Regions from separate parts of the Siminovitchia sediminis genome, predicted to be linked through region 1. Evidence: predicted binding sites of a transcription regulator. Region 1 holds the regulator's gene; the other holds the start of a gene.
The links. The regulator Rex, encoded in region 1, represses fermentation and respiration genes when NADH is low (regulators of the CRP and FNR family bind a similar motif). The targets are predictions, from matches to a motif close to TTGTGAAATATTTCACAA.
Positions count from the first base shown of each region.

Region 1 (14,961 bases):
ACCAGTACTTCCTCATATTGGGCCAGGCGTTGCAGCCGGATGATCTTTTAACAAAATAAACAAAGTAAACCTTAGGGGAGGTAGTGCTACCTAAGGTTTTTTTGTATAATCTAAGGGAGTCGTATATGAAAGCATATGAATTGATTTCCAATACTCCGGAAGAAACACTGGGCATTGCTTCACAGCTGGGAAGCTTGCTAAAGCCGTTAGATGTGCTGCTTTTGGAAGGCGATCTGGGGGCGGGTAAAACCACTTTTACCAAAGGACTGGCTGCCGGTTTGGGGATAAAAGGAAATGTGAACAGCCCTACTTTTACCATTATTAAAGAGTATAAAGGCCGTCTTCCTTTGTATCACATGGACGTTTATCGTTTAGAGGATTCATTTGAGGATTTAGGTTTTGATGAATATTTTTACGGTAATGGTGTAACCGTTGTAGAATGGGCTCAATTTATTGAAGACCAGCTTCCGGCCGATCACCTTTCCATTCATTTACATTATGAAGATGGTAATCGAAGACGCATCGTTTTTTATCCGGCCGGGAAGAGGTACAAAGCTTTATGTGAGGAGTTTTTTCATGAATATTCTGGCAATTGATACGTCCAATGATGTACTGGGCATTGGACTTGTAATTGAATCGAAGGTCGTGGGGGAATATATTACAAATTTGAAAAAAAACCATAGCGTACGTGTGATGCCGGCCATTCAACAGCTGCTGGCTGATTGTGAAATGAAACCCGACGATTTAAATAAAATTGTTGTCGCCGGGGGTCCCGGTTCCTATACAGGAGTCCGTATTGGCGTAACGATTGCAAAGACCATGGCCTGGACCCTCGGAATTCCTTTATCCAGTGTTTCCAGTCTGGCGGTACTTGCAGCAGCCGGACGATACTTTCCAGGGCTTATATGTCCATTATTTGATGCAAGAAGAGGCTTGATCTATTCCGGGCTCTATCGGTTTGACCATCAAGAGTTGGTGACTGTCCGTCAAGACTGCAACATCCCTGCAGAGGAATGGGCTTTACTTTTAAAAGAGCATGAGGAGCCCGTGTTGTTTGTCGGAAACGATATATCTATCCATCAAGAAACCTTTAAATCAACGCTGGGACAAGCTGCCTGTTTTGCGGCTCCGGGAGAATATAACCCGCGGCCCGGAGAATTGGGTTTAATGGGGGTCAGCCGTCCCGAGGAAAATGTACATACGTTTACTCCAAACTACATCCGGCTTGTAGAGGCGGAAGCCAAATGGCTGGAGAGACAGGGGAAAATACAAAATGATTGATCGCAGCATGGAAGCTATTAAAAATATTGAGTTCCGTCTTGCCAACTTGGAAGATATTCCACACCTTCATCATATTGAGAGCCGTTCCTTTACGGCACCGTGGCCTGAGGAAGCTTTCTATAACGATATCGCCCATAATCGGTTTGCCTCATATGTTTTTATTGAAGTAGACGGTGTGAAAGCCGGGTATTGCGGCGTATGGATTATTTTAGATGAAGCGCATATTACGAATATTGCTGTGTTGCCGGAATATCGGGGAAGAAAGCTTGGCGAAAAACTGCTTTGCAAAATGATGGAGCTAGCAAAAGAAGCCGGAGCAAAAACGATGACACTTGAAGTGCGTGTAAGTAATCACGTTGCGAAGTCGCTATATAAGAAGCTTGGGTTTCAGGATGGCGGCATCCGAAGAGGTTATTATACAGATAATCATGAAGATGCACAGGTGATGTGGGTGAATTTATGAGCAACAAAGAGATCATTGTACTAGGAATAGAAACAAGCTGTGATGAAACTGCTGCATCTGTTGTTAAAAATGGAACGGAAATCCTTTCAAATGTAGTTGCCAGCCAAATAGAAAGCCACAAGAGATTTGGAGGGGTTGTTCCGGAACTGGCTTCCAGGCATCATGTTGAGCAAATGACAATCGTCATTGAGGAAGCCTTGAATCAAGCAGAGGTAAGTCTTAAAGAAATTGATGCAATCGCGGTGACAGAAGGTCCGGGATTGGTCGGTGCCCTGCTTGTTGGAGTCAATGCGGCCAAAGCGTTGGCGTTTAGTTCAAATAAGCCGCTGGTCGGTGTTCATCATATTGCAGGCCATATTTATGCCAACCGGCTGATCACTGATTTTACATTTCCACTCTTATCGCTTGTCGTGTCCGGAGGCCATACAGAGCTCATATACATGGAAGAAGACGGAGCTTTCCAGGTCATTGGCGAAACTCTGGATGACGCGGCAGGCGAAGCTTATGACAAAGTGGCACGGACATTGAATCTACCTTACCCGGGAGGGCCGCAAATTGATAAACTTGCTCAGGTAGGCAAGCCTGTGATCGATTTGCCGAGAGCCTGGCTGGAAGAAGGATCATATGATTTTAGCTTCAGCGGTTTAAAATCAGCAGTAATCAACACTTTGCACAATGCGGAACAGCGTGGGGAAAAGATATCCCCAGAAGATCTGGCTGCCAGTTTTCAGGAAAGTGTCATTGACGTATTAACTGAAAAAACTGTCCGGGCTGCCAGGGAGTTTGGGGTCAGGCAGGTATTGCTTGCTGGGGGAGTAGCAGCAAATCAGGGCTTGCGGGCCTCTTTGGAACAAGCTTTTAGTGACTTGCATCAAATTGAACTAGTGATCCCGCCTTTATATTTATGTACAGATAATGCAGCCATGATCGCTGCTGCAGGTACTGTGCTTTATAAGGCAGGCAAGAGAGGAAAACTGGATATGAATGCTCATCCGGGTTTGGATTTAGAGAACTTTTAATAAGCGGCTTCGGTCGCTTTTTTTGTGCTTAACGCACCCTAATTAGGAAAATAGAGATAGAAATTAAAAGGATCACCAGAGTATCCACAGGTATGTGGGTAATGTGGATGAAACGTACGCGAGAATGTGGATAATGTGTATAATAATGTTAATAAGTTGAAAAGTCTAGTGTTAGCCTGTGTGCAATGTTGTTAATAACTTTAGTAAGTTTAAAGCGCGAAATCCCGGTTCAAAGCTCGAAATCCCGGTTCAAAGCTCGAACCCCCGGTTCAAAGCACGAACCCCCAGTTCAAAGCGCAAAATCCCAGTTCAAAGCTCGAAATCCCAGTTCAAAGCGCGAAATCCCAGTTCAAAGCTCGAAATCGCGATCCAAAGCGCGAAATCGCGATCCAAAGCGCGAAATCCCGGTTCAAAGCGCGAAATCCCGGTTCAAAGCGCGAAATCCCAGTTCAAAGCGCGAAATCCCAGTTCAAAGCGCGAAATCCCGATCCAAAGCTCGAAATCCTGGTTCAAAGCGCGAAATCGCGATCCAAAGCGCGAAATCCTGGTTCAAAGCGCGAACCCCCGGTTCAAAGCTCGAAATCCGAGTTCAAAGCGCGAAATCGCGATCCAAAGCGCGAAATCCCAGTTCAAAGCGCGAACCCCCGGTTCAAAGCGCGAACCCCCGGTTCAAAGCGCGAAATCCCGGTTTAAAGCGCGAAATCCGAGTTCAAAGCGCGAAATCGCGACCCAAAGCTCGAAATCCCGATTCAAAGCACGAACCCCCAGTTCAAAGCACGAAATCCCAGTTCAAAGCGCGAACCCCCGGTTCAAAGCGCGAAATCCCATTTCAAAGCGCAAAATCCCAGTTCAAAGCTCGAAATCCCGATCCAAAGCGCGAACCCCCGGTTCAAAGCGCGAACCCCCGGTCCAAAGCGTGAAATCGCGACCCAAAGCTCGAAATCCCGGTTCAAAGCGCGAAATTGCGATCCAAAGCGCGAAATCCCGGTTTAAAGCGTGAAATCGCGATCCAAAGCGCGAAATCCCAGTTCAAAGCGCGAACCCCCGGTTCAAAGCACGAACCCCCGGTTCAATGCACTAAATCCGTCTCAAAATAATTCATAGTGCCAAACCGCCAAATAAAGTTTAAATTGCAAACTCCGCCATCTATAGTCCCGTTTGCAGTTTATACAACAAAAAAAGACCCTGCATGATGCAGGGCCCTAAGCATCTGATTCCTCCAAAAGCTCCGTCCATTCTTCCATTAATTGATCGATTTCTGATTTTACTTTTTCTACTTCGGTATGAATCTCCAATGATTTTTCGTGGTCTTCGTAGATTTCCGGCTGGCAGAGCAGGTCTTCTTTTTCAGCTAAGGTCATTTCCAGCTGGGTGACTTGCTCTTCTAATTCGCTGATTCGGCGTTTCCGCTGCCGCTCCAGTTTTTTCCGTTCCTTTTCCTGTTGATAAGAAGGTTTATTCACAAAAGAAGTTGCCGTTTTGCGTGTTTTTGCTTCTTTTTTCTGCGCCAGTCTGGCCAATTCTGCCATTTCTTCCTTCTTTTCAACATAATAATCGTAGTCACCTAAATATTCCACTGTTGCTTCTGTGGACAGTTCCACCACTTTTGTTGCAATTCTGTTGATAAAGTAGCGGTCGTGGGAAACGAATAAAATGGTTCCCGGATAATCCACAAGGGCGTTTTCCAGCACTTCTTTGCTATCGAGGTCTAAATGGTTGGTCGGCTCGTCCAATATGAGCAGATTGGCATTTTGCAACATGAGTCTGGCCAGAGCGAGACGGGCCTTTTCGCCCCCGCTTAATGAAGAAACGGTCTTGAGGACGTCGTCGCCGCTGAACAGAAAATTGCCGAGAACCGTCCGAATGTCTTTTTCGTTTTTAAGCGGATAGTGGTCCCATAATTCCTGCAACACGGTTTTATTGGAAGATAAGTCGGCCTGTTCCTGGTCATAATAGCCAATTTGGACATTGGAGCCATAGCGGATGTCTCCGGATAACAGTGGCAGCTTCTTCGTAATCGTTTTTAGCAAAGTAGACTTCCCTACGCCGTTTGGACCGACCAATGCGATACTGTCACCGCGCGAAAGCTTCAAAAGGATACCCTTTGCCAATGGTTCTCCGTTATACCCGATCACCGCATTTTCGAGTGAAAGGACATCATTCCCGCTTTGCTTATCGATGGAAAAAGAAAAGGAAGCAGATTTTTCATCGCCAGCCGGGCGGTCCATGATGGTCATGCGCTCCAGTTGTTTCCGCCGGCTTTGGGCGCGCTTGGTCGTAGAGGCCCTTGCCAGATTCCGCTGGATGAAATCTTCTAATTTTGCGATTTCCCCCTGCTGTTTTTCATACAGCTTCCTCTCTCGTTCATACTTCTCAGCTTTCTGTTCAAGGTATTTACTATAATTTCCGTGATATACGGAGATCTCCTGTCTTGAAAGCTCATACACTTGTGTGACGATTTGATCCAAGAAATAGCGGTCATGGGAGACGAGGAGCAGAGCTCCGGGATAATTCTGCAGGTACTTTTCCAACCATGCCATCGTTTCAATATCCAGGTGGTTCGTCGGCTCGTCCAAAATGAGTAAATCGGGCTGCGTTAATAAAAGCTTCGCCAAAGCAAGGCGGGTTTTTTGGCCGCCGCTCAGCGTGGCAATGCATGTATCGTAATCCTCTTCAAAAAATCGGAATCCATGCAAGACGGACCGTATATCCGATTCATATTGGTAACCGCCCATTTCCTTGAACGTCTCCTGCAGGCGGTCATATTCCGATAGTAATCTGTCATAGGCCCCTTCCTGCTCATAGTTTGCAGGATCTGCCAACTGCAGTTCTATGTTCCGTAATTGCTGTTCCATTTCTCTGACGTTTTTAAAGACAGACAGCATTTCCTCCCAGATTGTCAAGTCGGATTCCAAACCGGTATGCTGTGACAGATAGCCGATGGAGGTATCTTTCGGCTTAACCATCTGCCCTGAATCATAAGACAATTCTCCGGAAATAATTTTAAGCAGCGTAGACTTTCCTGCGCCGTTTCTTCCTACAAGCGCTGTACGGTCTTTGTCGTGAAGCTCCAGTTTTATATTTGATAAAATCAGATCTGCCCCAAAATATTTCGTGATCTGCTGTACTTGTAACAGTAGCATGAATTCTACACCTCTAATCATAGTCAGTTTACCATTTTTTGAGTTTTTGACAATCTGTAAAATTCATCAAGAGGGATAGGACAGGATTTCCGAAATAGTGTATGATGGAAAAGAGGTGTTGAACGTGAGTAAGTTAACCCATTTTAATGAAGAAGGCAGGGCGCAAATGGTGGATGTAAGCGGAAAACCTGAGACGGTCCGCACTGCCATTGCCCAATCCAGTATTGAAGTCAATCAAACCATTTATGAACATATCAGTCGGCATAAAGTAAAGAAAGGGGATGTTCTTTCTGTTGCTCAGGTGGCGGGAATTATGGCTGCCAAGAAAACGTGGGACATCATTCCCATGTGCCATCCGATCCCTTTAAAAGGCATTAATATTTCTTTTGAATGGGAAGACGGCAAAGAAGGGCACAGGCAGCTGAAGATTACAGCATCGGTTAAAACCATTGGAAATACAGGCGTTGAAATGGAAGCCCTCACCGCCGTTTCTGCTGCAGCGCTGACCGTTTATGATATGTGCAAGGCGATTGATAAAGGGATGGTTATCGGTCCAACATATTTAGTCGAGAAGACAGGCGGAGTTTCAAGTAAGGATTTTAAACGATAATGGCATAGTAATCTTGGCATCTAGTCTTGGAGGCTCGATAAATGAACGAAGAAACAAAAATACCGCAGGCTACGGCAAAGCGGCTGCCGCTATATTACAGGTTTTTGAAAAATTTGCATGCTTCAGGAAAACAAAGAGTTTCATCCGCTGAATTAAGCGAAGCGGTGAAAGTGGATTCCGCTACAATCCGCAGAGATTTTTCCTATTTTGGAGCGCTTGGAAAAAAAGGATATGGGTATAATGTAAACTATCTGCTTACTTTTTTCCGAAAAACGCTTGACCAGGATGAACTGTCAAAAGTTGCTTTAATCGGTGTGGGAAATTTAGGAACGGCTTTCTTAAATTATAACTTTCTAAAAAATAATAACACAAAGATTGCCCTGGCATTTGATGTCGATCCTGCCAAGATCGGAAAAGAGATCAGCGGTGTCCCCGTATATGATATGAATGAGTTGGAAGAGCGATTGCAAAAAGAAGATGTGATGGTGGCGATTCTGACGGTGCCGTCAAGTGCTGCTCAGACGATTACGGACAGGATAGTCAAAACAGATATTAAGGGAATTTTGAACTTTACCCCTGCACGCTTGAATGTTCCGCCATCCATACGGGTTCATCATATCGACTTGGCAGTGGAGCTGCAGTCTCTCATCTATTTTTTAAAAAACTTTCCGCCTGATGACACGGAAAATTCACAGGAACATACGAATTTAAATGGCTAATCCGACAAGTTTCCGTTAAAATAAGACATATGAGGAGGTGGGCCCTATGGGAGTAGGTCCAGGAAGTTTACTGATTATCGCTTTTGTCGCTCTCTTGATTTTTGGTCCCAAAAAGTTGCCTGAATTAGGTAAAGCAGCAGGAAATACTTTGCGTGAATTTAAGAACGCAACCAAAGGGCTGGCGGAAGACGATGAGAAGGACAAGAAGAAAGACACCGACCAGTGATAGGATGAACGATATGAATGAGAAGAACATGACGGTTCTTGATCATATAGAAGAATTAAGAAAACGGCTGGTGATTATAGTCGTTTTCTTTGTGCTGGCGATGATTGTCAGCTTTTTTTTATCACAGCCACTGATTAAATGGATTCAGCATGCAAGTGCTGCACAGGATATTACCATGAACGCTTTCAAGGTAACCGATCCGTTTAAAGTGTTTATGCAAATGGCGTTCGTCCTGGCATTGATTATGACTTCGCCGGTGATTTTATATCAGCTGTGGGCCTTTATCAGTCCCGGATTACTGGAAAAAGAACGGAAAGTCACACTCAGTTATATTCCCGTATCGCTTGTGTTGTTTATTGCGGGGGTTCTTTTCTCCTATTATGTTTTGTTTCCGTTTGTGATCCGTTTTATGCTCGGTTTGTCGGGCAATATGGATATTCAAACGATGATTGGCATCAACGAGTATTTTCATTTTCTATTTCAGATCACAATTCCGTTTGGTGTTCTTTTCCAACTGCCGGTTGTCATCCTTTTCTTGACACGGCTTGGTCTCGTGACGCCGGACTTACTGAAACAGGTACGTAAATATGCATACTTTATTTTACTTGTCATCGCCGCTTTCATTACACCGCCGGATGTCATTTCTCATATGATGGTGACAGTACCGCTGTTGCTGCTGTATGAAATCAGTATTTGGATTTCGAAAATCGGCTATAAGAAAGTACAGGAAGCAGAGGCCGAATGGGAGAGACAAATGAATAGCGAGCAGTAGGGAAAACATCGAGAGTATGGTCAACCACCTTGGATGGCCATGCTTTTTTTTCTTGTTTACATTCTATACAGTTATTCGAATAAAAGAATTGTAACGCCCATCTGGCTTTACGGACGGGGCAAACCAGCGGCCGACATCCATGGGATGTGGCATCTGAACGTGACTTTGTCACGAGGCGCAGGCCGTATCGGTGGAAGCGTAAGATCAGGTCGCGGCCATAACCCGGAATTAAAGCTGCTGCGGCGCATAATGGAGCATTTCAAGCATGCTTTTAACGATTTGACATCAGATACCAGGGTGAAAAGCTGTTTGATGGAAATCGTCTTTTTATCGTGGGTTCCTGATGGCATAACGATGGGTCGTTTGTACGGCGTTGGACGGGCGCTTGCATTTTTCTTAAAAGAGGGGGCAAGGGGTTGATTTATCTAACGGTTGTCTTACTTGCGATCGTGATCGGTTATCCGGTCTCGGATTATTACTATATGAAAAAAGCAGATCTTCAGAATAAGCCAAAAATGTATTGGAACATCATTATTCCACAATGGGTGATTGTCTGGATTATTCTGTCTTACTGGGCTTGGACGGGCCGATCCGTGTCTGAATTATTTTTTGTCAAGGATCCTCTGCTCTCTTCCCAGGCAGGGCATTTAAAAGATATCGGCTTGGGGGCAGTAACAGCCGGTGTTCTTTTGGCTTTGGCTGTTATTTTTTCAAAAAAATTGAAAGAAAAAATTTCAATATATTTCAGCAGCCAGCTTGACGAAGTCCGGTTTATGCTGCCGACTACATTAAAGGAACGAGTGTTGTTTGTAGGGGTAGCTCTCACAGCGGGATTTTGTGAGGAAGTCATTTTTCGCGGAGTCATGCTGTATTATGTGGGGCAGCTTCCGTTTGACCTTTCAGTTATAGCGATCGTTATTGTTTTAAGCATGCTGTTTGGCATTGTTCACTTATATCAAGGATGGAGCGGCGTACTCAGTACAGCCTATTTAGGCGGATTATTGCTGGTGGTCTATCTGATTACCGGAAACCTCTGGATCAGTATCGCTTTACATTTTCTCATCGATGTGAAATTTGTCTTTTTTCCAAACAAAACCTCGCAAACAGGGCAAGAAGACGGATAAGCTTCTTGCCCTGTTTGACATTATTTGCGCTCTTGGTTTTTCAGCCGGAAATGAAGGGAAACAAGCCGGATGCCTGCTCCAAAGTCAAAGGTGGCCAAAAGAATCATTAAATAAACAAAGAACCCCCATTCGTCGTTCAAATTCACTTGCTGAACGGCAAAATAGGTAAATGTTACACCGAGAAGGATATACACGATGCCGGAAAACAACGGTGATCTCATCAAAATAACCCTCCCATCCACCGCTCCAAATGAATAAAGGTTTGTATGGTCTGCTCTAAATCTTCAGGAATAAACCGCTGTGCCACAACAACGAGTGTATTCATCATGACGTGAGCAATAATGGGTACAATAATTCTTTTCGTCAGAACATACAAAAAGGCAAACACAAACCCCATAGCCGTATATAAAATTAAATGGACCGGCTCCATGTGGGCAAACGCAAAAATGACAGAGCTAAGAACAGCTGCCATCCCAAACGGCATCCGGTTGTAAAGGGATCCGAAAATGACTTTTCGAAAAACAATCTCTTCCAGGATCGGACCAATAATTGAGCTGATCAGCACAATCATGGGAAAGAGCTCAATCAGCTCCAAAATTTCTTGTGTATTTTCCGAGCCCGGATCTACGCCGATGGCCTGTTCAATCCCAACCGCAATGATTTGCGCGAAAAAGGCCAGAAATATTCCTGCAACAGCCAATAAGAGGGAAGGACCGATGGACAGCGGCTCTGCTTTGTCAATCTTTGTCACTTTTCCGCTTTTGCGAACAAGGAACAAAACGATAGCCAGGCCCAAAAGAAAACTGAAAACAAGCCAGTATCCGGTAGCCTGAATTTCTGCTTCCTCAGGGGAGAGGTTCAAATAGTTTGTTCCAATGATATAAAATATCGGCATGCCGATAAAGCCGGATATTTGCATGGCAATATAAGTAAGTATGATATACACATATGTTTTGCTCATGTAATGAAAAATCCCTTCAAATGATATCTATCAAACCATAGGTTCCATTTTACTAATAAAACAGGCCTGTTTCAAACAGAGAGGCTTCTCCTTAGACACCGACCAGAAAAAGCACATATGGGATGGTCAGAAGACTAATGATCGTGGTGATAAAAGTCGTAAAGGATACTAAATCCGGCTCTGTATCGAACTGTATAGCCAATAAAGTGGTATTGGCAGCTGCCGGCATGGCTGCCTGTATGAATAAGACAGCTTTGATCAGATCATCCAGGGGCATAAAATGCAAAATGAGCAGGGCCAGCATCGGTGACAAAATCATTCGGATCCCCACTGTAGCAGAAACAAACCTGTAGGACACACGCCTTCTTTGCATGGCGGCAAGCTGCATGCCGAGGACGAGCATGACCGTTGGGATCGAGGCATCGGCTACAAGGCCAACCGCATCCATGACAGCATTTGGCAGATCAATGGAGAGAAGCTGCAACACTACCCCTAACAAGGCACCATAAATTACAGGCATTTTGACAACCTGCAGGAGGGAATCTTTTAACGTTGCCTGCTCCCTCCCGCCGATGGATGCGACAAGGATTCCAATTGAATTCATCAAAAAAGACTGAAAGACCATCATCACGACCGCGTAGTCAAAGGCGACAGCCCCCAGAGCGAACAGGACGACCGGTGCCCCGTAATTCCCGCTGTTCATAAAAGCTCCGCCGAGAATCATGGCAGACAGTTTCTGACGGTCCCCCCGCAGTGCCAAGTTTGTAAGCCACGTCACCACCATCAAAACCAATGATAATAGACAGCAAAACACAAAAATATAAACAAATTCCATCGCAAGGGGAGTCGTATAAAACGTTCGGAAGGCAAGAAACGGGGACATAATATAAAGCGCCATTTTCGAAATGGACTTAATGTCAAAACCCAGCAATTTTTGTCCCAGCCACCCGGCAAAAAATATGAAAAAAACCGGTAATACGATCAGAAGTAAATCCACAGGTCGTTCAACTCCATCTATGTATCTATCAACATCATATCAAACTGCTGCTTAAAATAAATTTTTTAGACAGACATTTTCATACACGGAATGAAAATTTGGTGCGACGGAAATCCTCTCGGTCTTCCCCTGTATAATAGATTCCGGAAGATCGTTGTTCTATCGTCTGAATCTAACTGGTTATAGAATGTTCGAGGATGGTAGATTCATGGGATGTAGCGTTCACCCCCATGGACAAATAATAGGAACTGAAATTTGGTATGGAAGTAGAAACGCAAAACCTGGATCAGTATAAGAAGCCCATGTTCCACTGTACAGAGAAGTACTGGAATAAATAGATTGTATATAGAAGGGATTCCGTACCATTCATACTTTGGAGCATCAGTCTTGATCCAAGATCTCAGCGAAATGGGTAACAAATCGAGTGTTCGTTACAATACGGGCAGGGATTTTAATGCAATGGTAACGAATCGGCAGGATGCGTTCCGGACTAGGGAGGAATCTCATTGGAACGGAAACCAATTTCGAAAATCCGGTTCCCTGTAAGCTGATATCGCTGAACCACGGTAACGAAGAGGATGTGCAAAAGAATTTGTACACTGGAACGAATCAAAATTTCGATCGTCATATATTTCATACCAAGGCAGCTCATTCGGCTTTTTACAGGCAAAAAAATCCAAACCATTTGTTCATGGTCTGGATTTCTTGCTTTTACAATACTTTACTCAAAAACGCCTTCGTGCGCTCGCTGTTTGGAGTACCGAAGATCTGCTCAGGCGGGCCTTCCTCGACCAGGTAGCCCTGGTCCATGAACAGGACGCGGTCTCCCATTTCCCTTGCAAATCCCATCTCGTGCGTAACGACCACCATGGTCATTCCGTCCATGGCCAACTGTTTCATAACATCAAGAACTTCTTTAACCATTTCGGGATCAAGAGCGGAGGTAGGTTCATCAAACAGCATAACTTTCGGTTTCATAGCCAGTGCCCTTGCAATTGCGACCCTTTGCATCTGCCCGCCGGACAACTGTTCAGGATAGGCATCCGCTTTATCGCCAAGCCCTACTTTGTCAAGCAGCTCTTTAGCGAGTGCTCGGGCATCGGCCTGACTTATTTTTCTAATTTTAATAGGAGAAATCGTAATGTTGTCCAGTACAGTCATGTGAGGAAAAAGATTGAACTGCTGAAACACCATTCCCACTTCTTTTCGGATCTCGTTAATGTCCGTTGAGGGATCATTGACTTTCACACCGTCAATGTAGACCGATCCTTCTGTAATTTCCTCCAGCAAGTTAATGCATCGAAGAAATGTGCTTTTTCCGGATCCGCTCGGACCGATGACGCAAATCACTTCTTTTTCCTTGATTTCATAGTCGATACCTTTCAACACTTGCAAGTCCCCGAATGATTTATGCAATCCTTCAATTTTAATCATTTGCTCACCTCTATTGAACGACCAAACGTGAAGATGCGGCGTCTTTGACGTGGAATATAGCTATTGCTGAACCGCTTTTCGATATAAGCAATGATCTTTGTAAATAACCAGGTGAGAAGCAAGTACAAAATTGCAACGGTTATGTAAGGCTCCCAGAATCTTGCATAGGCACCTGCCACTACTTTACCGGCATATAACAAGTCATTGGCCGCGATAACGGTAACGAGAGAAGAATCTTTCAGCAAGGCAATCAATTCATTCCCGAGAGGAGGGACCATTCGTCTGAACGCCTGTGGTAAAATAATATGTTTCATAGCGACATTTCTTGGCATTCCCAGAGATCTGGCTGCTTCCATTTGTCCTTTTTCGATAGACTGGATACCGGCACGAATAATTTCTGCATTGTAGGCACCGCAGTTTAGCGCCAGTGCTATTGCACCTGATACAAAATACCCGAGGGATTGTCCGAATACGGTGGGTATCAGGGCCAAATGGATAAGGAGAATTTGAACGAGCAGGGGAGTCCCCCTAAAAAAGTCTACATAATATTTACAAGGATAATAGATCCATTTTCTCTTGGATAATTTGCCCATTCCAATAAACAAACCTAAAATGATTCCGCTTACATAACCGACTGCCGTCAATCCGAGGGTAACCCATAACCCTCGGATGAATAGCTCTTTATAGTTCCAGATCATATCCAGACGAATATCTAAAAAGTCTATCATGACCACCTCCAAATTGAGTTAGATGTTTTCAGGCTTAGAAGTGACAACTTACTCAATGTCAAAGCCGGTGATTTCTTTCAACTTGCCATTTTCTTTTATTTTTTGAATGCCCTCATTTAGCAGATCTACCACTTCCGTGTTTCCTTTTTTAACCATTAATCCATAAAATTCTTGTTCAACGCTGTCATCTTCGATGACTTCCATCTCTACATTCGGGTTGTTTTTAATATATTCATTGACAGTAGAGTTATCTCCAACTGCTGCATCAGCATTCCCGTTCAATAATTCCTCAATGGCAAGCGGCATTGTTTCAGCAGCGATAATATTAGAGCTTGTGTTTCCTTGGATATCTCTCATCATTGCATGTCCTGTCGTATTAATTTGCAGAGATACTTTTTTATCTTTTAAATCTTCAAATGATTTAATATCAGAACCTTCTTTGACGAGAATAACTTGTTTAGCCACATAGTAGGGATCAGTAAAATCAAATGTTTCTTTGCGCTCATCAGTAATCGTAATAGAGGAAACTGCAAAGTCTACTTCGCCATTTTCTACCGCAGGGAAAAGGGGTTCCCAGCCAATATTTTTAAACTCAACTTCCACGCCGACTTCTTCTGCAATCGCTTCCACAATATCGATGTCAATACCAACAATATTTCCGTTATTATCCATGTACTCCATTGGTGCGTATGTAGCATCCGTACCGACGACTAACTTTTCTTTGCCGCCGCCGTCGCTGTCACTGCCGCTTGCGGGCTCAGCAGTTTCTTCTGATCCGCCTCCGCATCCGAACAGGACCAAAGCAAGGCCCACCAGGAGAAGGCTGAGAGACCAAAGACGTGAGATTTTTTTCATGTATATTCCCCCTTGTTTTTTTGCATCATCTGAAGTCAACCACTATTCTGTCACTTCTGATGATTATCACAATTATAAGCCAATTAGTAGAGTGAAGCAATATGACAAAGAAGATAAAAGTTTGGCGAACGATTTGTAATAAATAAGGAAATATATTTGTTTATAATGAGGAGAAGTCCAATTTTGCAGGCGGTATGCGTTCTGGATAAAGATTTTTCAAAAAAAACAGGTTAAGGCTTGCAAATGAAATACAAATTATTTATTATAATATTTGTGATTAGCACTCGACCGGCGAGAGTGCTAATCAACAACTTACATATCATTTAAGGAGGTTGTTTCACTTGTTAAAACCACTTGGGGATCGCGTAATCATTGAACTTGTGGAATCTGAAGAAAAAACTGCGAGCGGTATTGTTCTTCCGGATTCTGCGAAAGAGAAGCCGCAGGAAGGCAAAGTCGTTGCTGTTGGAACAGGACGTGTGCTGGACAGCGGTGAGCGTGTGGCACCAGAAGTATCTGAAGGAGACAGCATCATCTTCTCTAAATACGCTGGTACAGAAGTGAAATACCAAGGAACTGAATATTTGATCTTACGTGAGTCTGATATATTGGCTGTTATCGGCTAATAG
Region 1 is NZ_JBHUEO010000104.1:788-15,748, forward strand. It holds gene tsaE (tRNA (adenosine(37)-N6)-threonylcarbamoyltransferase complex ATPase subunit type 1 TsaE) at 126-596, shown strand; gene tsaB (tRNA (adenosine(37)-N6)-threonylcarbamoyltransferase complex dimerization subunit type 1 TsaB) at 577-1,281, shown strand; gene rimI (ribosomal protein S18-alanine N-acetyltransferase) at 1,274-1,744, shown strand; gene tsaD (tRNA (adenosine(37)-N6)-threonylcarbamoyltransferase complex transferase subunit TsaD) at 1,741-2,763, shown strand; gene ACFSCZ_RS17815 (hypothetical protein) at 2,942-3,763, shown strand; gene ACFSCZ_RS17820 (ABC-F family ATP-binding cassette domain-containing protein) at 3,966-5,906, opposite strand; gene moaC (cyclic pyranopterin monophosphate synthase MoaC) at 6,031-6,516, shown strand; gene ACFSCZ_RS17830 (redox-sensing transcriptional repressor Rex) at 6,558-7,235, shown strand; gene ACFSCZ_RS17835 (twin-arginine translocase TatA/TatE family subunit) at 7,282-7,461, shown strand; gene tatC (twin-arginine translocase subunit TatC) at 7,475-8,233, shown strand; gene ACFSCZ_RS17845 (hypothetical protein) at 8,393-8,653, shown strand; gene ACFSCZ_RS17850 (CPBP family intramembrane glutamic endopeptidase) at 8,650-9,357, shown strand; gene ACFSCZ_RS17855 (YdiK family protein) at 9,378-9,578, opposite strand; gene ACFSCZ_RS17860 (CPBP family intramembrane glutamic endopeptidase) at 9,578-10,318, opposite strand; gene ACFSCZ_RS17865 (AEC family transporter) at 10,410-11,315, opposite strand; gene ACFSCZ_RS17870 (amino acid ABC transporter ATP-binding protein) at 12,027-12,749, opposite strand; gene ACFSCZ_RS17875 (amino acid ABC transporter permease) at 12,746-13,474, opposite strand; gene ACFSCZ_RS17880 (basic amino acid ABC transporter substrate-binding protein) at 13,526-14,332, opposite strand; gene groES (co-chaperone GroES) at 14,674-14,958, shown strand.

Region 2 (17,261 bases), on a different contig from region 1:
TTCAAGGATTTCTTTTGTAAAATAATCTGTGCTCATTCGTTTCCTCCTCTTTGAGAAAGTTATATGGAGTGCACCTGTCCCGTATAAATAATATGAACCTTATCACGAAAATTTTCAATATTGGCATATCAAATAACTTTAAAACATGTTATTGGACTGGTACGACTTTCGGCAGTAATAGGTAAGAAGGGAAGAATATCCAAAAGGGTTTATCATATGGAGGTAACATTTCTCATAGATGGCGACATTCATCCCAAGAAAATTGGGCGGGCCATACGATTGGCTGGAGACAAATATTGTTCAGTATCATACTCCTTACAAGCTTCCGTTAATTATAAATTAGTGTTGAACGGAAATGAACAATCATTTAATATGGTGTAAGAGGGGAGCAAAAATGGGCTCCTCTTTTTAAATATGAAGGGATAGAGGATGGAACAATTGAGTACGATGAATGTAGAAAAGAAAATCATAGACAGCTACCGTAAAGATGAAAAAATGATGATTCTGATCTTTGCACAATGGTGCATCAATCATGATTTACATCCATTAGATCTTTATAGTAAAGCTTATCCGCATCAAAAGGGAAATCAAAGTCTGAAAGAAGCCATGGAATTGACCGTACCCAAAGAGGAATCCGGGGACATAGCCAATGATACTTTGCTTCATGTGCTGTCATTATTTGGAAATGAAGATTTGGCTTTTATCGTATCTGAGGAAATAGAAAAGATGAATGGAAGCAGGAAATAGGGAAGTTCATCATCGATGTCCCCAGGCGGGGGAAAACTGAAAGTCTTCAATTTGACAATGATAACCAGTTACTTTGATCAATTCATGGAACCTTTGATGATGTTGGAGGAAATGGAGGAGGAAAAAAGAAAAACAGGTATTAGGCAATCTGTTTGTAAAAAACTTAAAATAATCGGAGGTGCGTGAATGATTCAATTACGTCAGATTTACGAGGCTCAAGAAAGAATCAGGCATATTGTAAAAACAACCCCGATACTAAGTTCTGACACCATTTCGGCAGAAACGGGCAATTACATTTTTTTTAAGTGTGAGCACCTTCAAAAGACCGGAGCATTTAAAATACGCGGAGCTTCGAACAAAGTCATTGTTGAAGCGCAGGACAATATAAAACATGTCGTTGCGGCATCGTCAGGAAACCATGGACAGGCTGTGGCCTACATAGCAGGGCGCCTTGGGATCCCTGCCACCATTGTTGTGCCTGAAGATGCTGCAGCCTGCAAAAGAGATGCAATCCGTGCCTATAAAGGGAGAATTGAAAATTGCGGAACCACCTCTGAAGAACGGATTGAAAGGGCCAAACAAATCAGCGGCGGCGGACAATCCCTATTTATCCCTCCTTACGATGATCCTTTCATTATGGCAGGGCAAGGTACAGCCGGCTTGGAAATCATCAAACAGCTTGATGAAATCGATGAAGTATACATACCCGTTGGAGGAGGCGGATTAATATCTGGAGTGGCCACAGCCATTAAAGAATCTCAGCCCGGGATCCGGATCATTGGCGTAGAGCCTGCAATGGCCAATGATACATATTTATCCTTTCAGCAAGGAAAAAGGGTCAATATAGGCGGAAGTCAAACCATTGCTGATGGACTGCGAACCTCTATTCCGGGCGAATTGACTTTTTCGGTTGTTCAAAAATATGTAGATGATATTGTATTGGTTGAAGAAGAAGATATCAAGAGTGCTATCAGAATCGTTTTAACCAGAATGAAACAGCTGATTGAACCTTCGGGAGCGGTTTCTGTAGCTGGTGCCTTAAAGAGAAAACCTGAAGGCAAGAGAATTGTGGCGTTCATCTCCGGAGGAAATGTGGACGTAGAGAGAATTCCGGATTTATTAGAGTAATTTGTGCTTATCCAATGCCGATATGAAAAATTTTTCACTTGTAATTTTAATAAGAGTATATATATAATAAATTTAATATTTGATATTTGAAAGAGTAGAAAATTAATTAAGACCGCCTTGGTCTTTGTTTTTGTTTTCTGTAAAAGCGTTTGCAACCTCTTCGTCCACAGTGCTGCCTTAAATATATAAGGTGAATAGATTGGAAGAATGGTAAGGAACAACATGAATGAGCATAGAATATCAATCTGGGGGGAATAGACAGAATGGAACAAAAGACTGCAGTTCAAGCGACAAACCAATTTGACGGGTATCCTCAACAGCCTCATGGAGGCAAACTGGTGGATCGGGTGTTGAGGGGAAAAGAACGGGAAGAAGCAATGGAAAGAGCGAAACAGCTCCCTATGATTATGGTTGATTTGGAAGCGGTTATCACATTAGAAATGATTGCCACAGGCGTGTTATCGCCCAATGAGGGATTTATGAATGAAGAAGACTATAAGTCTGTCCTGTATAACGGCCGCTTGAAAAACGGGGTAATTTGGCCGGTACCTTTAAGCTTTGCCCCGATCGGAAACAGGAATAAGGAAGTAGTGGCTTCCTTGAATGTCGGTGATGAGGTTGCTTTGGCTGATGAAACGAAAGAACCTGTGGCCATCTTGAAAATAGAGGACCTTTTTGCTTATAACAAAGAGGAACGCGCATCTCAATTGTTTGGCACCACAGATCGCAGCCATCCCGGGGTAGACTCCATCTTCCGTAGAATGGGAGATGTTGCACTGGGCGGTCCGATCAGCCTGCTAAGACGCGTGGACTGGGGACCTTTTGAAAAAATCAGGCTGGAACCGAAGGATACATGGAGAATTTTTTATGAAGAGAAAAAATTCCGGTCCGTCGGAGGATTCATTACCGGGGCCAACCCGCTTCACAGAGGGCATGAATATATCCATAAAAATGCCTTGGAAACCATTGATGGATTATTGATTCAGCCTCTGGTAGAAATGGCCAAAAGAGAATATACAAGAAATGAATTTCGGATGCTTGCCTATCGCAGTGTTTTAGAAACGTACTATCCGAAAGATTTGACAACCTTGGCACCTTTGCGTGTGACGTATATTTTTGCCGGCCCTCGTGAAACCGTTTTACATGCACTGATCATGAAAAACTTTGGTTGTACACATGCATTAATCGGACGTGACCATGCCGGTGTCGGTGATTTTTATGATAAGTATGCGAGTCACTCCATTTTTGACGAATTCACACCAGAGGAGCTTGGCATTGACGTAAGGCTGTACCATGAAGTATTTTACTGCACCCGTTGCTCGAATCACGCAACTGAAAAAACATGTTTCCACGATGATCGATTCAGATTAAGAATTTCCGGTACAGGGATCAGGGAGATGCTCAGGCACGGTATTATGCCTCCTAAAGAAATTGTCCGTCCGGAATCCAGCCGTATCGCTATGCAGGGAATCCAGCCAAAAGGAATTGATGAAAATCAAGAATCGATATCTCCTGTGGGTAAAACGGTCAAAAGCATGTTTCCATTTTACTTGGAAGCCACGCGTTTGGGCGGTACTTACCGGCGTGAGAAACTGACTCCAGAGGAACTGACTGTCCGCGACCTGGAATCTGCTGCCATGGATGCCCGCTTAAATGCTGACCGCATTTATAATGACATCTACGAGGAATACACGTATGTAGGTGATACAGACCGTGATATGCAGAGACAGTGGATTTCAGAAGCAAGAGATGCCATGCGTCGTCAACAGCAAATGGTTGTTGAAGATTTGGAAGAAAAAGTTAAGCAGGCTCCGGAGTCTGCATCGGACGAATTTTTATATCAGGACCGGCAGGAGTCTCAGCGTGAACTTGATGTAGCGAGAAATATTCTTCAAGACATACCTCCGGCACTTCATCCGGAGGACTTGAAAGAACGTGTATGGAATCCATTGCCATACAAACGTTATCGCGGAGATGACAATGAATAGATAGCAGGATGCTCCCGTATGTGCAGGGGCTTCATGTTGTATGGAACAAAAAAAGCCACTGGCAAAGGCCGGTGGCTTTATCTTTTGCAACTTTTGTCTAATTTTCCTTTTAATCTTGAAAAACCGGTCGAAAAATCCAAGTTGTGGTTGTATAATAAGATATTGGAATAAACCATAGGAGAGGAGATCCTATTTTGATGGAGTGGACATTAGGAGGACTTTTCGCAGCCTCAATAGTATTATTGGTCATTTCGGGATTAAGGGAGCGCAGAAACCAAAAGAAAACCCAAACTGAGATGGACATGATGCATATCACTACAATGAATGAGATGAAAGATGTTAGAGAAGAACTTCGCAGAATCGAATTAGACATGGACATTTTTAAAAAGGCATCCGGTATCCAATTATCTGGAGAAGAAATCACATTTATCCGCGAGGTATTGGACCTGTATCACCGAAAATACTCCATAGTCAACATTGCTGAACAAAAACAGGCATCTGAAGAACAGATTAGAAGAATCATCTCTACTTATACTGAAACAAACCAAGAAAGGAGAAAAGTGGCACCATGAGATTAAATCCAATGGCAAGCTTTGCGGCTGGTATTCTGCTGGCTGCATCCATTAGCAGTGCCGCTTACTTCTCCACAAAAAGCGAGGCTTCCACTCAAGAAAGCTCAAAAAAATCCTCTATAACGATTGAAGAGATGAAAACCGAGCTGGAATCATCCGGCTACATTGTGCAAACTACAGAGGAATTTGACCAATTTATCGAAAATGTCAAAGCATCCAAGCAAAAGGAACAGCCCAAAGAGGCAGGAAAAACAGTGTATCGGGTTGTCATTAATGTAACAGATGGAATGACAAGCATTGATGTCGGGAACATGCTTGTAAAGGGTAAGATTATCGAGGATGCGTTCAAATTCACAAAAGAAGTGGAGAAGAGGAAAGTAGAAAACCGGCTTCGCCCAGGATCTTATGAAGTCGATAGCGAGATGTCACAGGACGAAATCATAAACACCATATTTAAATAGAATTTCCTGTTTACATGAAGTGCCCGATGACCGGCTTTGGCAAGACCGGATATCATCGGGCACGTTTTATTTTCCTATGAATTTTTCTGTATAATACGGCCTGGATTGAGAGTCAAACGCAACACCTGTTCCGAGAGAATGAAAGTCCGGGCTCAATATATTTTTTCTGTGTCCTATAGAGTTCATTAGGCCCTCATGTGCAAAAATGCTGCTGACCTGGCCCATGGCAATGTTTTCGCCTGCAGCTCTATACCAAATTTGGTCTTCTTCTAAGCGATCAAATGGGGATTGGCCTTTTAAATTATCATGACTGAAGTATTGATTTTCCGCCATATCGGCACTATGTTCCCGAGCTGTCACTTTTACACGGTCATCCCATGACAGCGGATGCAGCCCATGATGAACCCGTGAAGCATTCACCAGATCGAATAATTGATATTCGAATCCTTCCTTTAATTCATTACTGCTGATTCCGAAGTAATCCGTCTTTTGGTCTTCCAGGCTTTTGCTGATGATTTGCAGGGCTGTAACGGTATCCCCCTCATGCTTATCGTAAAATACGGTAATATAGCTGTTATCCAATTCATACGTATGATATTCTCCAGGATTCTGTACTTGGTATAAAACAAAACCTTTACGTATACCTGTCAAGGGTTCTCCAAGTTTTTGAACAACCGATTCTTTCGAATCACTAAGATGGATATCAAGCTTGGAAGAAATTACATCCTGATTTGTATATAGACCTGAAACTTTCCCTTCTTTATTGTAAGCAGCCATAAAGAAATTTTGATAGTTTTCATGGTAAGTAAACCATTTTACTCCATATTCGTTGTAAGTGGACTGAACTGCAGGACCGGCATGGTTTTCTACATTTTCCTTTGTATCGCCTATCTCAATATTGTGAATTGAAAAAGCTTGTTCTTCAGGTATGGAAAGAACAGGACTTTCTACTTCCTTGGGAGGCTCCACACCTTTCATCTTGTTTTCTAAAGACTGGAGTCCAGTCTCTACATCACCGATCCAATCTGAGACCTTAGGATGATTTGCTATAGATTCTGCGTAATGCCGAAATTGTTTTATACCGTTCTGAACAGCTGCTACAACCTGTTCGTTTCCTTGTTGATATAGAATGAACCCTCCAACGGCGAGACAGAGAAGAATTACTCTAATAAAATTCAAATGGGATTCACTCCTTATTACATTTAAATAATGATCCATTAGTTCTATTTTATAATGAATAGGAGAAAAATGAAAACAAGGGAGGATGGAAGATATAGGGATGTTGCGGGTCCTGGAGTAATGAAGTAAATATTGGATATTCAATTATCATAATCAGAGTTAATGACTCTACATGCGTCTGCATGGAGAAAATCAACTTGCTGTCAATAGAAAATGACATTTATGTTAACTGGATAACTTAGGTTTTACTATACCGGTACATCTTTTATATAATTATGTGAAAGAATTCACTTGAATAATTTTTCACTTGGAGGTCATTGTTGAATGACAGGTCTGATGGACATGGCAAAAGAGCAGAAGGGAAGACTTGCTTTTATTGCACTTTCGGCATTTTTGACGGGGGTTGCGATTATCGGACAAAGCTATTTATTTGTCGTGATTGTGGATCGTGTATTTTTGCAGGGATATACCTTCTCACAAGTTGCTCCTTATTTATTTTGGCTGATCGCGGCTCTTTTTGCACGGACACTGTTTCAATTTTTGAGTGGAAGAAGCGGCATCAAGATGGCATCAAAAGTAAAAGGAGAACTTCGGAAAGCCCTCTTACACAAATTCGCGGAACATCCGTTGCAGGCATCGCTTCAAGGACAATCCGGTGAAAAAGTAAGTGTCCTGATGGATACAGTAGATGAAATTGATAGTTTTTTCAGCAATTATCTTCCGCAGGTTATACAATCCAGCATGATTCCATTGATGCTTTTGGCCGTTATTTTTGTGGAACATGCAGCAACCGGCGTCATTATTTTACTGTCCGCACCATTTATTCCTATCTTTATGGTGATTATTGGCTTCCAGACAAAAGAAAAATCAGAGGAACAGCTGGATAAGATGGCGGCGTTTTCGGGGAAGTTTCTTGATACACTCCAAGGATTAACAACGCTCAGACTGTTCGGCCGTTCAAGGGATCAGAAGGAAAAAATTCAAAATAGCAGTCTTGAATTTCGCGATGCTACAATGGCTGTACTAAAAACCGCCTTCATGAATTCATTGGCATTGGAATTTATTTCAATGCTCAGCATCGGCTTAATTGCCCTGGAAGTTGCCATTCGAATGATTATTTTTCAGGATCTTTCGTTTTTTACTGGATTTCTGATGCTGATATTGGCTCCGGAACTTTTTACTAAACTAAAAGATCTTGGAAGCGCGTTTCATACCGGCCGTGAAAGTATGGGAGCAGCAAAAAAGCTTGAACGGGAAATGTCAGAGACCGCTCCACCAGTTACTTACGGTGAAGAACCTTTGAAAAAAGGCGGACCGCCAGAGTTACAACTTGTTTCCGCCAGCTTTAGTTACGGTAGAGAAGCTTTTACCATGAAGAATATCACTGCAACCATCCATCCCAAGGAGCAAGTTGCTATTGTCGGGAAAACAGGTTCAGGAAAATCTACGCTTTTACATCTGATAGCCGGACTTGTCCCGCTTTCAGATGGTGAAATAAAAATTAATGGACAACCACGCTCAAATTTCAGGGAGAAAGATTGGTTTGATCAGTTGAGCTATATATCACAGCATCCCTATATATTTTCAGGGACCATTGCCGAAAACATTGCCATTGGCGGGCGAAGAGATGCAACAAGAAGAGAAATTGAATCAGCCGGCAAAAGAGCAGGGATATCCGAGTTAGTAAACTCGCTTGAAAAGGGGTATGATACACTGATTGGCGAAGGTGGGCGAGGACTATCTGGAGGAGAGAAACAACGGGTGGCGATTGCAAGAGCATTTTTAAAACGCCCGTCTGTTATTCTTTTTGATGAACCGACGACAGGATTAGATTTGCAAACCGAACGCATTCTGCAATCCTCGATCAGGGAATTGGCAGAAAACTCTACCATTATAACGGTTGCCCATCGGCTGCACACGATAAAAAATGCGGACAAGATCCTGTTTCTTGACAATGGGCAACTCCTGGCATCGGGTACTCATCAAGAATTGCTTCAATCCGTAGAAGCTTATCGGAACATGGTTTCTGTTCAGCGAGGAGGGGTGGGATCATGAAGGAATGGGGGATGATCCTTAAAGCATTATTTGTTGAAAAGAGAGACATCGTCCTTTCGATTCTATTTGGTTTTATTGCAGGGATGACTGCAGTGGTATTGTTTTCTGCCAGCGGGTATCTGATTTCAAAGTCAGCACTTACACCTCCCTTGTATACGTTGATGGTTTTAGTGGCTACGGTTAAATTGCTGGGGTTCATTTCTGCATTAAGCCGGTACGGGGAAAGATATTTTTCCCATCGCGGGACATTCACGATGCTAAGTCATTTAAGAATGATGTTTTATGAGAAATTAGAACCATTGGCCCCGTCAATTTTTGGGAAATATAGGAGCGGAGATTTGCTGGCAAGGATTGTTGGGGATGTTGAAACATTACAAAACTTTTTTTTGCGTGTTTTTTATCCTCCGGTAGTCTTACTGCTGGTATTTACTGGCACAATTTTTTTTACTGCATTCTATTCGTTGGAAATTGCTTTGATAGTTCTCATTGGTCTTCTGGTGACGACCTTGATTGTACCATCATACTTTGCATATAGGCTAAGTAAAGTAGACCGGCAGGTGAGGGAGGTCCGCGGAGAGTTATCAACGGAGGTAACAGAATTTTTATACGGTTTTCGGGACTTGAAAATGTACCAGCAAGTCAAGAAGCAAGAGGAAAAGCTGCTTAAAGCTTCGGATGTATATGTAAAAGAGCAGGAACGGGAGAATGTGCATCGTTTATTCAGTGAAGCGTCAAATACATTTGTCTCCCTGCTGGTCACCGTGTTTGTATTAGGGTCAGGAGCATATTTAATAACTATTGGAAAGCTGGACGGTATATTTTTGGCTATGCTTGTCATGATATCGCTGACCGTTTTTGAAAGTACAGCACCTATGGCAGTCTTTCCGAGTTATTTTCAAGAAAGCCATCAAGCATCTGCACGACTTGTTTCAGTTGTGGAAAACCAGCCTTTCCACGAACCTTTGAAAAAGAAGGAGTTGCAAACCGATAAAGCTCCAGTAGTAGAAGTGAAAAAAGCAACATTTTATTTTCCGGGAGAGGAACGTCCGGCCTTGAAAAATGTTTCATTTAAGCTTGAACCTGGTTCCAAAACTGCAATTGTTGGTCCTAGTGGTTCAGGTAAGTCTACATTGCTTCAGCTGATATTAAACCTGTATTCATTGGAAGAAGGGGAAGTGCTGCTGAATTATATGCCGATCCGTTCTTTTACCGAAGAAAGTATTTGGGAACAAACCAATGTGATACTCCAAGCCAGCCACTTTTTTCATGGCACGATTCGCAGCAACTTACACATTGCAAAGAATGATGCGAAGGATGATGACTTAGAAATCGTTCTGAAAAAAGTTCAGCTTGAGCACTTTTCATTGGATGATCCAGTTTTTGAAAAAGGTGATAATTTGTCAGGCGGGGAAAAGCAGCGTCTTGCTATCGCAAGGGTACTACTTAAAAATGCACCCCTATGGCTGTTGGATGAGCCAACCTCCTCACTGGATGCATTAACAGAAGCAACCATGTATGATCTATTATTTACCGAAGCAAAGGATGATACAGTCGTCCTGGTCAGTCATCGCTTGTCAGGCCTGGAGAATATGAATCAAATTATTGTGATGGATCAAGGGGAAGTTATTGAATCAGGCACATTTGATGAGTTAATGAATCAAAAGGGATATTTTTATAATATGAAGAAGATTGAGCAAAGTGTATTTCAATAAAGAACCGGCAAGCAAACTCGTCGCTTGCCGGTTTGTTGTAAGAGAGCAAATTCATTCTCCAACGTCGATCCAGCCGGGTCTGCTTTCATCCGTTCACCTAACTTTTATCCTCATCTGTAAAAGGGTCATCCTTTTTGGCCGCCCAAAATGTGGCAGCAATTGCAGCAATCATCACGAGAAAGGGTGCAGCAAAAATAAAAAAGTCATTCAACATGTGACTCACTCCTTCTTATTTCCTGCGACATAATCTCTGTCAAAAAGGAACAACTTTAATAACAGATAAATGGAAGGTACTAATAAAAGCAGTCCAAGAATGAATACAACGATCAGAGAAATAGCCATTGCCTCATTTGTAAAGCCTTCGTAAATCGTTAAATGCGGATAGAGCAAGTATGGATAATGCGATATTCCATATGCATAAAAAGCAAATGCGAATTGCCCAATCAATAGCCATACGGCAGTGCCGTACTTGTTCTGATTCCATAGCAACCATACGGTTGCGATCCATAAGACAGCGGATATGGCGAACATCCACCATAGATCAAGGATACGCTCAAAATGCTCTGGATTGTGAAAGCTGAGTTCATATATAATTCCGCCGGCAGCAATAATTAATGGAAGGCTCCAGGCCAGGGCATACTTACGCATTAAATCTGTTGCGGCCGTATCACCCGCTTTGTCCGCATACCATGTAAGAAAAACGGCCGAAATATACAAAACTGCAGCCAGTGCCAAGACGACAATTGACCAAGATAACGGGCTTGTAAACAAGGCCCAATAATCCATAACAGGCTTGCCATCAATGATGGATACGAACCCACCTTCTGAAATGGCCAAAACAACGGATAACGCAGCCGGTACAAGAAGACCGGCAATGCCATACATAAAGGCATACCCTTTATGTCCTCTTGCTCCATACGTTTCAAACGCGTAATAGGACCCCCGAATGGTCATTAGGATCAGCGCGAAACTGCCGGGAACAAGGAGGATGGTTCCAAAATAAAATGCTGATTTCGGGAAAAACCCTACAATCCCGACAAAAAAGAATACGAAGAATACGTTGGTCACTTCCCACACCGGAGATAAATAACGCTGAATGATTTTGGATAAAATATGTTGTTTTCCGGTGATAATCCCGTAAGCGTTGAAAAAACCGGCTCCAAAATCAATAGCCCCCAGCAATACGTAACCAAAGAGAAAGGTCCACAGCACCGAAATACCTATAATTTCCAAACTCATTTCACTTCACCAGCCTGTTTTTCTTTATAGCGTTCGATCTCTGACTCTATTGGATTTTTATGAAACATCCGGCGAAGTACAACAGCAGTTCCAATGACTAAAATAAGATATAACAGCGCAAAGAGGATAAACATGACCCCGACATAATCACTTGTCGTAGCAGCTTGGTCCACGGTCATAATTCCGCGAAGAATCCATGGCTGCCGTCCAACTTCCGTCATCCACCATCCCGCTTCGATTGCCAGGAAGGAAAGGGGGCCTCCCAAAACAATGATCCAGCGGAACCAATTCGCACTTACAAAAGACCATCCCCGCTTGGTTCCGATCCAGTAAGTTAAGGATAAAACCAGCATAAACACACCAATGGTCACCATGATATCAAAGAAATAATGGACCATAAGCGGCGGGATTTCTTCTTCTGGAAATTGGTCCAAACCAATGACTTCGGACGTTGGATTTCCGTGGGCCAGTATACTCAATGCAAACGGTATTTCAATTGCATACTTGACATTTTCGTTTTCATCCAACACTCCATACAAAACCAGAGGTGCTCCTTCTTCTGTTTTAAAATGCCATTCTGCAGCAGCTAATTTTTCCGGTTGATATACAGCCAAATATTTACCCGAGAAATCTCCAATTAAGGCAGCAGCAACAGAAAATATCAGACCGGCTTTCATGGTCATATGCAAAGCTTTCTTATGATACACATGATTGGATCCTTTAATTAATCGATAGGCTCCAATGGCTGCCAGCATAAACGCCACAGTCATGTACGCGGTGGCTAGAACATGTGAAACCTTTGTCGGCATTGCTAATGTGAACATGGCCAGAAACGGATTTGCATCTGTCAATTGGCCATTTATCAAGTTGAAACCTTGAGGTGTATTCATAAATGAGTTGACGATTGTAATAAATAAGGCGGAAGCTCCTGCACCTAACGCAACAGGAATAAGGAGCAAGAAATGTTTCCGCTGGTCGTCAAATCGGTCCCAAGTATAATAATAAATACCTAAAAATATGGCTTCAAAGAAGAATGCAAAAACTTCCATAAATAGAGGCAAAGCAATAATATTACCGGCAAGCTCCATAAAGTTTGGCCAAAGAAGGGAAAGCTGCAATCCAATGATCGTTCCGGTTACGACTCCGACAGCTACAGTAACGAGATATCCGCGAGTCCAGCGTCTGGCCATCAGGATATAGTGATCGTCATTCTTCTTTATTCCGAGCCAATGTGCAATCATAATAAATAGCGGAAATCCTACACCAATCGTCGCATAAATAGCATGTACTGAGAGGGTCAGCAGTGTTAACATTCTGCTGGCAAATACCGGATCTTCAAATAGCAGGTTCATTTTCTACCTCCTCCATCTATTGATGCCTATTGTTGAATTTTCTAAAGTTTTTTTAAATAAAGAGGGTTTTTTGCGAATACTGTTATATATCAATTATAACTGTTGAATCCATCAAAGAGCTTGTACAGAAATGATAATTTAATAAACGTAATGCGAACAAATCGTGAACAATCACACAATCTTTAATCATTTGGCTATTGTTCATACGCGGTATGGGGTAAATCAATGGTTTAGATCTATCTTGCCGTCATGTTAGATTTGTCTGGACAGTCAGGGACTTGGAATAAATAATGAAAAGGGAGAGGAGGGTTACTTTTTTGATACTGTAAGTGAGACTCAGTCGGTATTCTATTTTTGTCCTATAATGAGTTCATTCAACCACTTTGGGAACAATGAATTTTGAATGGTTATACATGACTCCCGTCATAACAGGAATGGCTATATATGGATTATATCGAAAATAAATAAAGTACTATCATTATTTCTTTATGGATTGTTATACCACAATTGCGTACTTTTAAGCTTATTGAGATCGGCACTGATGCTGGAGACCAAGCCGGCATTTATGGATGAATGGCAAAATAAATTTCAGATTCAACCAAGATTAGATAGTAATCTTTTAAAGAGGCTGATGGGGAGCACAAAAAGTGTGAACAACTTTTAGAAGGGACTCGTGCTTATAAACAAATTGTTTTTCTAGTTTACATAATATAAATTATAGGAAGTTAGAGTAATAATATCTCAAAACAGAAGTATACTTGTAATAGTGAGATGAACAAAAAATCAGGCACAGGCTTGCCGACCTGTGCCTGATTATTGATGATTCAAATATTGTCTCGGTGTCCCGTAATATTGGATGGTTTTATGTCTTTTGTTTAAATTTATTTCAATATATATCGGTGCATCCAGGAGCCAAGGCACATGTAAATATAAACTCTTGTCAGCTTCTATCAATGTCGAAATGATATGAGGCAGTTCAGTCTGGATTTCCAGGTTGCTCTGCGGAACTTCTTCTGTATCGCTATCATGTATGTGTACTGTACCTGATAAAATATATTCACCCAGCCTAGGTCTCCATTCAGCAGTCAACATTTTCTTCGTATAGGCCTCTTCGGGACTCACCGTATATTTATAGCCGATCGTTAAGTGTGCATGTTGGTCCGAAGTTGACATAATAAATGTATACTTTCTTCCATCTACTGGTTTGTATGCAGTGGCTGGAGGCAAAATAGCGACCGAGCATGGATCGGACTGGAGTTTTTTCATGAGAGCATCTCCCCTTTCGGTTCTGCTCTCCTATAATATGATAACAGCCCACAAGTTGTGATGCCGATCCGTTACTCATCTGCCATTAAGGCAACCATCAAAGCCTTTTGGGCATGCAGTCGGTTCTCAGCTTCATCAAATACAAGTGACTGCGGTCCATCAATGACATCCGCACTGACTTCTTCTCCACGGTGTGCGGGCAGACAATGAAGGAAAACAGCATCCTCATGAGCTTCCTTCATTAATTCACTATTGACCTGAAAGTCAGCAAATGCTTTTAACCTTGTTTCTTGCTCTTCTTCCCAGCCCATACTTGTCCAGACATCAGTATAAACTGCATCGGCTTCTTTCACCGCCGTCTTTGGATCATTGGTAATTACGATTGCTGCTCCTGTTTCCTTTGCAAAACGTTTTGCCAATTCAACAATTTCCTGTTTTGGCTCATACCCTTTTGGCGTTGCAACAGAACAGCTGACGCCTAATTTTGCACATCCGATCATTAAAGAATGTGTCATATTGTTGCCGTCGCCCACATATGCCAGCTTTTTCCCTTCAAGATTTCCTTTTACTTCATACAAAGTCATTAAATCTGCGAGAACCTGGCAAGGATGATATTCATCAGTCAAACCATTAATCACAGGAACACTTGAATGGTTTGCAAGCTGAACAACTGAATCATGGCTGTATGCTCTGATCATAATCCCGTCCACAAAGCGGGAAAGAACTTTTGCTGTGTCTTCAACCGTTTCTCCTCGTCCCATTTGAAGGTCGTTCTTTCCTAAAAATAATGCATGGCCGCCCAATTGGTACATGCCAGTCTCAAAGGATACCCTGGTTCTGGTGGACAGTTTTTCAAATATCATGGCAAGTGTTTTTCCTTTTAAATAAGGATGCGGTTCACCTTTTTTTTGCATCTGTTTTAATTCTGTTGCCGTTTGAATAATATGCATAATCTCATCTTTTGTATAATCTGCAAGTGTCAACATATGTTTCCCTTTTAAGGAAATTGATGCAGCCGTCATGGTGTCACCACGTCCTTTCGTATACTGTTAAGCCAATCTTGGATTGATTTAGGTTTTTTAATTTCCCCTTTTATAGCTCTTATATAGGATTCAAACGTCTCCAGCTCAGTCATGACCTGTAACTGTGCAACAGAGGCTGTTTGCCGTTTTTGAACGGAGTCAGCTGTATCTTTCAAGCTTACTAATACAGAACCTTTGCCGTTTTTCACCCATTCATTGAAAGGTATTCCATTTCTTTCTGTGATCATTTTTATACCAGCCTTCAAAAGGAGCTTTTTAATAATTTTTTCATCCCTTTCCAATGCATCGACGTAGATTTCCGGAAGATCATATGTCATTTTTGCAGTTAATTGTTCATTCCAAATCATTGACTTGGCCAGGGCTTCGTCTAATGTATGGCCAATACCAATCAACTCGCCGGTAGATTTCATTTCAGGAGTCAGCTTCGGGTCTACACCATCCAGTTTTCCGGTTGAAAAAACAGGGTTTTTGACTGTGTAAAATGAAGGTGAAATTGGTGCCTGAACATTCGTTAAGGATGAGCCTGTCAGTATATTCACACACTCCTGAATCATATTCAACCCGGTAATTTTACTTACAATAGGTACTGTACGGGAAGCTCTCGGATTGACCTCTAACATATAAACAGCATCTCGATAAACAACAAATTGGATATTAAAAATACCTTTAAATTTTAATTTTTCGGCTACTCTTTCCGCATAGTCAAACACGGTTTTTTTTACACCTTCCGACACATGGATCGGCGGTGTAATGGTCATACTGTCACCGGAATGAACTCCCGCTTTTTCAATATGCTCAAAATAAGCCGGAATAAGAATTTCTTTTCCATCTGCCAACACATCAACTTCCAATTCCATCCCTTTATAATAGGCATCAATCAGTACCGGATACTCAATATTGGGCAAGTGTGTATCCAGCTCTTCCTGGTTATGGACAATAATCATTCCCTGTCCTCCAATCACGTAGGATGGACGAAGTAATACAGGGAAGCCGATTTGAGCCGTTTTGGTTATGACTTCTTGTTCGTCATAGGCAGTTCCCCCTGGTATATGCGGAATATCCAGCTCCTTTAAAAGAGTATAAAATCTCTCTCTATCTTCTACAATATCAATTTGATCCTGGTTAATGGACAAAAGCGGAATCCCGTTTTCTTCCAAGCCTTGAGCTAAATTGATGGCTGTTTGCCCGCCCAGCTGTACAATTACTCCATCCGGTTTTTCGAATTCCAATATGTTGACTACATCTTCTATATGGAGAGGTTCAAAGTACAGGCGGTCTGCAATTTGGAAGTCGGTACTGACTGTTCCCGGGTTGTTATTTATCAGAATGGTTTCATAGCCTGACTTTTTAAGCGATAGTGCGGCTTGCACTGTACAATAATCAAATTCAATTCCCTGACCAATTCGAACGGGTCCCGAACCAATGATCGCAATCTTTTTCTTAGATGTGTCAGAAAGTATATGGTCGCCTTCCCCTTTCCAGGTAGAATAGAAATAAGGAGCTGCAGCTGTAAACTCTCCGGCACATGAGTCAACCATCTGGAATACCGGCATGATTTCGTATTCTTTTCTTTTTTCTTTCAGTTGTTTCAAAGAAACATTCCAGATCGAAGCTAGCCAAGTATCGGAAAATCCGTTTTCTTTTAATAATTTTAGAAATCCGGGATTTATCGTTTCCATTGTTTCATTCTTAGCTTTGTTCTCTAATTTGACGAGGTCAGATAGAACATGAAGGAAATATGGATGGATTTTTGTTTGATCATGAATCGTCTCCACAGGCTCTCCTCTTCTTAAAAGCTCAATAATTGAAAAGAAACGCACATCATCTGCATGTATGACAGAGCTCCATAACTCCTCATGACTCCGGTCCGCAATACCTTTTAATTCCAAACCGTTTGTTTTTAATTCAAGGGATCTTACAGCTTTTTGAAGGGCCGATGGGAGCAGGCGGTCAATGGCCATGATTTCACCTGTTGCCTTCATGGTTGTTCCAAGTTGTCTTTGGGCATCCGGGAATTTATCAAAAGCCCACCGCGGCATCTTGACTACGGTATAGTCAACAACAGGTTCTGAACTGGCATATGTTGTACCTGTTACCGGATTTATAATTTCATGCAGATGATACCCCAGGCCAAGCTTTGCAGCAATTCTTGCAATGGGATAGCCCGTTGCTTTAGATGCCAAAGCTGAGGATCTGCTAAGCCTTGGATTTACTTCAATTAAATAATACTGCTCAGAGGCAGGATCTTGTGCAAATTGAATATTACATCCTCCAACAATTTTCAATGCACGGATAATTTTTACAGCTGATTGATATAAAGCATTAAATTGGCGGTCAGACAGTGTCTGTTGAGGGGCAAACACAATTGAATCACCTGTATGGACTCCAACAGGATCAAAGTTTTCCATACTGCAGATGGCAATACATGTATCATTTTCATCTCTGATCATTTCAAACTCGATTTCTTTCAATCCCGCTATGCTTTTTTCTATCAGGCATTGGGTAATAGGGCTGGATTC
Region 2 is NZ_JBHUEO010000017.1:45,773-63,033, forward strand. It holds partial or broken gene ACFSCZ_RS07585 (sigma-54 interaction domain-containing protein) at 1-36, opposite strand, end outside; gene ACFSCZ_RS07590 (hypothetical protein) at 430-747, shown strand; gene ACFSCZ_RS07595 (threonine ammonia-lyase) at 934-1,875, shown strand; gene ACFSCZ_RS07600 (sulfate adenylyltransferase) at 2,139-3,863, shown strand; gene ACFSCZ_RS07605 (hypothetical protein) at 4,061-4,435, shown strand; gene ACFSCZ_RS07610 (aminodeoxychorismate lyase) at 4,432-4,896, shown strand; gene ACFSCZ_RS07615 (CAP domain-containing protein) at 4,963-6,075, opposite strand; gene cydD (thiol reductant ABC exporter subunit CydD) at 6,400-8,130, shown strand; gene cydC (thiol reductant ABC exporter subunit CydC) at 8,127-9,842, shown strand; gene cydS (cytochrome bd oxidase small subunit CydS family protein) at 9,940-10,056, opposite strand; gene ACFSCZ_RS07635 (cytochrome d ubiquinol oxidase subunit II) at 10,062-11,081, opposite strand; gene ACFSCZ_RS07640 (cytochrome ubiquinol oxidase subunit I) at 11,078-12,433, opposite strand; gene ACFSCZ_RS07645 (staygreen family protein) at 13,247-13,699, opposite strand; gene argF (ornithine carbamoyltransferase) at 13,771-14,721, opposite strand; gene ACFSCZ_RS07655 (carbamoyl phosphate synthase large subunit) at 14,718-17,261, opposite strand, start outside.
Region 2: the regulator Rex is predicted to act here: its motif matches at 6,351-6,368, upstream of cydD (thiol reductant ABC exporter subunit CydD).